2 linked regions of the Parasedimentitalea psychrophila genome follow. The protein of the gene in region 1 binds, or shares a complex with, the protein of each later gene. Links are inferred from orthologs where the notes say so. Each region holds a gene or a part of one and is shown in the gene's direction. Other genes may lie near its edges. The genes, in order: groL and metK.

What was found.
Region 2: the proteins of groL (region 1) and metK are in contact, whole or in part, in a cryo-EM structure (PDB 8P4O), measured with the Escherichia coli proteins. The link is inferred for Parasedimentitalea psychrophila from one-to-one orthologs.

The regions. Positions count from the first base shown.
Region 1 is NZ_CP127247.1:2,491,513-2,494,774, forward strand. The notes cover bases 324-3,262. They hold groL (chaperonin GroEL), read left to right. Parts: upstream 324-939; coding sequence 940-2,586; downstream 2,587-3,262. Other genes in these bases: QPJ95_RS12125 (DUF2161 domain-containing phosphodiesterase), read left to right, coding at 324-439; QPJ95_RS12130 (co-chaperone GroES), read left to right, coding at 588-875; QPJ95_RS12140 (hypothetical protein), read left to right, coding at 3,177-3,262. Also shown: more of QPJ95_RS12125, read left to right, coding at 1-323.
Region 2 is NZ_CP127247.1:2,325,532-2,328,703, forward strand. The notes cover bases 77-2,925. They hold metK (methionine adenosyltransferase), read left to right. Parts: upstream 77-834; coding sequence 835-2,016; downstream 2,017-2,925. Other genes in these bases: lnt (apolipoprotein N-acyltransferase), read left to right, coding at 77-716; QPJ95_RS11335 (COG3904 family protein), read left to right, coding at 2,169-2,819; trmB (tRNA (guanine(46)-N(7))-methyltransferase TrmB), read left to right, coding at 2,907-2,925. Outside these bases: more of lnt, read left to right, coding at 1-76; more of trmB, read left to right, coding at 2,926-3,172. UniProt on the Escherichia coli protein: Catalyzes the formation of S-adenosylmethionine (AdoMet) from methionine and ATP.

The DNA.
Region 1 (3,262 bases):
GCGGATGCTCAAGGACAATCTGGCGATGTGCCGCCGGCTGGGGCTGGGGCTGATCACCGTGCTGGGTGATGGCCGCGCCGAGGTGCACTGCGATCCCGGCCCCTATGCGCCGCGCAAGTCCAAGAAGAAACAGACGCGGCTGCTGCGCGAGTTCGACCGCCTTCAGGGCGACCCCAATGCCGGCGGCGCCACCCGGCATGGCATTGTCACCGGTTACCGGCAGGACGCCCTGCGCTGCGCTGCCTATCTGGCCGAAAACAGCCCGGCGAGGGGGCGGGACGTGGCATCAGCCACCGGCGTTGCCGCGGCCACAGGTTTAATGCGCGATAACCATTATGGCTGGTTCGAGAAGGTCTCGATCGGCGTTTATGCGCTGGCGCCGCAGGGCTCGGACGGCTTGAAGCACTGGGCTTACAGCTGGCAGCAGGCAAAGGTCTGAAAAAACTGCGCGGGTGATGTTGACACCTGCCTATGCACTGCCTAGCTATCCCTCGTTAGCACTCACTTGATGTGAGTGATAACGGCCCCTGCCACGGCGTAGGGTGTCTTGGAATTATAACCTTTGATCCTTTAAAGGAGCTGCAAAGATGGCATTGAAACCGCTTCACGACCGCGTTCTGGTTCGTCGCACTGAAAGTGACGAAAAAACTTCTGGTGGACTGATCATTCCTGAATCCGCCAAGGAAAAGCCAAGCGAAGGCCAAGTCGTCGCAATCGGCGAAGGCGCTCGCAAGGACAGCGGTGAGCTGATCGACATGTCGGTAAAAGCAGGCGACACGATCCTGTTCGGCAAATGGTCCGGCACCGAAGTCACCGTCGACGGCGAAGAGCTGCTGATGATGAAAGAAAGCGACATCATGGGTATCATCGAGTAAGCCACCCGGCGTCTCTGATCCCACTATCGCTCACAAACACAGATTTTCTCGAGGAGAATAAAACATGGCTGCTAAGGACGTCAAATTCGACACCGATGCCCGCAACCGTATGTTGGCCGGCGTCAACATTCTGGCTGACGCTGTCAAAGTAACCCTGGGCCCCAAAGGCCGTAACGTGGTTATCGACAAATCCTTTGGCGCACCGCGCATCACCAAAGATGGTGTGACCGTTGCCAAAGAAATCGAACTGGAAGACAAGTTCGAAAACATGGGCGCTCAGATGCTCAAAGAAGTTGCGTCGCGCACCAACGACGAAGCTGGCGACGGCACCACCACTGCCACCGTTCTGGCCCAGGCGATTGTTCGCGAAGGTCTGAAGCAGGTTGCTGCTGGCCTGAACCCAATGGATCTGAAGCGCGGCATCGATCTGGCAACTTCCAACGTTGTTGCAGCGATCAAAGCGGCGTCACGTGAAGTTAAAGACACCGCTGAAGTTGCTCAGGTCGGCACCATCTCTGCCAACGGCGAAGCCGCCATTGGTCAGCAGATTGCGGATGCGATGCAGAAGGTTGGTAACGAAGGTGTTATCACCGTCGAAGAGAACAAAGGCCTGGAAACAGAGACCGATGTTGTCGAAGGCATGCAGTTCGACCGCGGCTACCTGTCGCCTTACTTTGTCACCAATCCTGACAAGATGATTGCAGACCTCGAAGACTGCATGATCCTGCTGCACGAAAAGAAACTGTCGTCGCTGCAGTCGATGGTGCCACTGCTCGAGCAGGTGATCCAGAGCCAGAAGCCGCTGCTGATCATTGCTGAAGACATCGAAGGCGAAGCGCTGGCAACTCTGGTTGTCAACAAACTGCGCGGCGGCCTGAAGATTGCGGCTGTCAAAGCACCTGGTTTCGGCGATCGCCGCAAAGCCATGCTGCAGGACATCGCCATTCTGACCGGTGGTCAGGTGATCTCCGAAGATCTGGGCATGAAGCTTGAGTCCGTCACCATGGACATGCTGGGCACTGCCAAGAAGATCGAAATCACCAAAGATGAGACCACTATCATCGACGGTGCTGGCGAAAAAGCTGAGATCGAAGCACGTGTTGCTCAGATCCGCACCCAGATCGAAGAAACTTCGTCGGATTACGACAAAGAGAAGCTGCAAGAGCGCGTTGCCAAACTGGCCGGCGGTGTTGCTGTTATCCGCGTTGGTGGCATGACCGAAGTGGAAGTCAAAGAGCGTAAAGACCGCGTTGACGATGCACTGAACGCGACTCGCGCTGCTGTGCAAGAAGGCGTCATCGTTGGTGGTGGTGTTGCTCTGGTTCAGGCTGGCAAAGGTCTGATCGGTCTGGAAGGCGCCAATGCTGACCAGAACGCAGGTATCGTCATCGTGCGCAAAGCTCTGGAAGCTCCGCTGCGTCAGATCGCCGAAAATGCTGGTGTTGACGGTGCGGTTGTGGCTGGCAAAGTGCGCGAGAGCGACGATGTCACCTTTGGCTTCAACGCTCAGACCGAAGAATATGGCGACATGTTCGCATTCGGCGTGATCGATCCGGCCAAAGTGGTTCGCACCGCTCTGGAAGATGCGGCTTCGATTGCTGGTCTGCTGATCACCACCGAAGCAATGATCGCTGACAAGCCATCCAAAGAGGGCGCCGGTGGCGGCATGCCTGACATGGGCGGCATGGGCGGCATGGGCGGCATGATGTAATCACAAGTCCTCTGGACTTATGAAGCCCGACAGGCGGCCTTCCTTTTGGCAGGCCTGCTGGGCGGGTAAATCACGCCATCCTACCGGATGAATTGGGGTCGCCTTCGGGCGGCCCCATTTTTGTTTGAGCCCGCCAGGCCGGGCTGCCTTCGGCGAGAGTATTTTTACAAAGAAGAAATTTCAGGTCAGGGAATAGACACCAAAAGCAACTGGGATGGTGCATTTACGTCGGCCCATTGTCGCGGGCGCCTGTTGCGCATGGGCAACATTTTTCACCCTCAGTTATTTTCCCCCTATGGTTGTGATGCCTTTTCTGCTATCCGCGTCCTTGTGTTCAACCCATAGCCACAGGAGGCGTCTCATGATCCATATTGCAACATGTTCTCGTCTTCGCTTTGCTGGCCGATGGGTCATAACGCAGGCCCAGCGAACCTGCTGATCCTGCCTTACCGGCAACACGTCTCTTCACATCTGAAGCCTGACCGGGCCTGAATTGGGCCTGAGCCGCGGCTATCTGCCGTCTGCTCTCTGCCCAACCAAATCTCAACTCAACCCAAGGAGCCCTGTGTTTTATGCAGGGGCTAAACATCATGACACGACTTGAATCCAGATCGCCGTTTGCGGATCTGAATACCGCGTTACTGCAAATCACCGCCGACTTTGGCAAGTGGCAGGT
Region 2 (3,172 bases), 170 kb from region 1 along the record:
TCTGGCCCGAAACCGCAGTGCCGCAATTGCTGAATACGGCAGATGATATCCTGGCGGCAATTGCAGAGGCGGCGGATGGGGTGCCGGTGATCACTGGCATCCAGCGTTACCAAGACCAGCGGTATTTCAATTCCCTGATGGTGCTGGATGCTTTGGGCGCGCCGGGCCAGATCTACGACAAGGCCCATCTGGTGCCCTTTGGCGAATATGTGCCCTTTGGTGACGTGCTGGCGCGGTTTGGCATTTCCGGTTTTGCCTCGCAAACCGGATCTGGCTATGCCGCAGGGCCGGGGCCACAGATCTTGGATCTTGCGATCGGTAAAGCGCTGCCGCTGATCTGCTATGAAGCGGTGTTTCCGCAGCTGTTGAACGCCGCACCCGCGCGGGCCGATATGCTGATCCAGATCACCAACGATGCCTGGTTCGGCACCTACTCCGGTCCCTATCAGCACTTGGTGCAGGCCCGGATGCGGGCGGCCGAACAGGGCTTGCCGATGATCCGGGTGGCCAATACCGGGGTCTCGGCGATGATCGACGGCTATGGCCGCATCCGCGAGAGCCTCGCTCAGGGCGAGGCGGGTTTTGTCGATGCGAGGTTGCCGCAGCCGCTGGCGCCGACCCTGTATAGCCGCACCGGCGACCTGCCTGTCTTTGTGCTGTTGCTGCTGCTGGCTGGCTTTGTGGTGGCAAGAAACAGGCGTCATCGGCCATTCTAACGGCCGCTTAACCTTTGCCGGATAGTGATTGACCACCGCTCAAAGGGCGCGTATTTCAACCCGATACCCACCACAACGGCTTCCTGACGTGGTAGGCGAACCCCACTGGAGCACTTTCATGACCCGTAAGAATTATATCTTCACTTCGGAATCCGTTTCCGAAGGCCATCCGGACAAGGTCTGCGACCGCATCTCGGATGCTGTTCTGGATGCCTTTCTGGCCGAAGAACCCGAAGCCCGCGTCGCGGCTGAGACCTTTGCAACCACCAACCGTGTGATCATTGGGGGAGAGGTCGGCCTCTCCGACCAGGACAAACTGCACGATTACATGGGCCGCATCGAAGACATCACCCGCGCCTGTATCAAAGACATTGGATATGAACAGGAAAAGTTCCACCACGAAACGGTGGAAATAACCAACCTGCTGCACGAGCAATCGGCCCATATTGCCCAGGGTGTCGATGCCGCTGGCGACAAAGACGAAGGGGCCGGCGATCAGGGCATCATGTTTGGCTATGCCACCAGGGAAACCCCGGAACTGATGCCCGCCCCGATCCAGTATGCCCATGCGATCCTGCGGCGTCTGGCCGAAGTGCGCAAGGATGGCAGCGAGCCGACGCTTGGCCCTGATGCCAAATCGCAGCTGTCGGTGATCTATGAAGACGGCAAACCGGTTGGCGTCAGCTCGGTCGTGCTGTCAACTCAGCATCTGGACGAAACCCTGACCTCAAACGATATCCGGGCGCTGGTGTTGCCCTATATCACCGAGGTGCTGCCCGAAGGCTGGCTGACCGAGGCCACCCAGTGGCACGTCAACCCAACCGGCAAATTTGTCATCGGCGGCCCCGATGGGGATGCTGGCCTGACAGGGCGCAAGATCATCGTGGATACCTATGGCGGCGCTGCACCACATGGCGGCGGTGCCTTCTCGGGCAAGGATCCGACCAAGGTTGACCGCTCGGCGGCCTATGCTGCCCGCTATCTGGCAAAGAACGTGGTTGCCGCCGGTCTGGCCGAACGCTGCACCATTCAGCTGTCTTATGCCATTGGTGTCTCCAGACCTCTGTCGATCTATGCTGACATGCATGGCACCGGCGAAGTGGCGCCTGATGCCATAGAGAAGGCAATCGACCAGGTGATGGACCTGACGCCGCGCGGCATCCGCCAGCATCTGGCTCTGAACAGGCCAATCTACCAGCGCACCGCAGCTTACGGTCACTTTGGCCGCGAGCCTGAGGCCGATGGTGGCTTTAGCTGGGAAAAGACAGATCTGGTCGAGGCTCTGAGAAAGTCGGTTTGATCTCAATTTCCTGAAGATTGAAAAGGCGGGCCGGGTGTCCGCCTTTTTGTTTTTCAGTGTTCGGATATTTCATGCGCGATATTTGAGTGTTGGACAGCGTCAGGGTCTGAGCCTAGCATTCCTTCAGGAGCCATTTGCGGTCTGGAGCTTGTATGTTTCGTTTTGTTCTTGTCGGAATTTTTTGTGTTATGGCACTGCCGCTGGCAGCCAAAGGCCCTAAGTCCGAGAAATTTTCTCTCGAAGGGCAGGTGCTGATCTATGACACCGAAACACAGGGTTTGGGTAAAGAAGCGGAGATGACCGTCGATGACATCGAGGCTTTGAAAGACATGTTGCACAAGCACCCTGATGTGACCGAACTGCGACTGAACAGCAGTGGCGGCAGCGTTTTTGCAGGTGAGGAAATGGCATGGATCGTCATTGATTTCGGGCTCAACACCACGGTTTCAGGGCAATGTGTCAGCGCCTGTGTGGATCTGTTCCTTGCAGGCAGCAGACGCAGAATGACCCTGGGGTCGAAAATGGGCTTTCATCAGCGACGTTGGGCACCCAGGTCGGTCAAGAACTATTATGAAAGTTGGAACGATGATGAGGGCTGGAAGACGCCGTTTGATTTTGGCAGTTGGATCTATGAGGACACCCAGACCGAGATCTATCAACATCTCAGCTATTTGGTCGACCGGGGTGTCGATGCCGGGTTTGCAATCGAAACGCTGCGGGTTGATTCGGATGGGGAATGGTACCCTTCTCGATTGAAATTAATTGCCGCAGGCGTGCTGCGCGAAGATCCGGTGGCGCACTGAGCCGACCGCTGTGACTTGACCCGGCTGGGCAGTTGCGGCACAGGGGCTGCCAGTATTGCCGCTGCGGCCCAACAGGAAACCTGCCAGATGTCCGACGATCAGATCCCCAGTGATACATCCAGTGACGAGACCAGTGATACATCCAGTGATATGCCTGCCGGCACTGGCCATCAAAGCGGCGCCCCCTGGCGCAATTTTTATGGCCGCTTCAAAGGCAAGACGCTAAAGCCAAATCAGAAGGTCTATCTGGACGAGGATCTGGGCCCTCTCAGCCCTGGCGCTGTCACCTGGGAAGAAAACCCTGACCGCACCAATCTCGATCTGCAGGCGCTGTTTGGCGGCCGCGATACCTG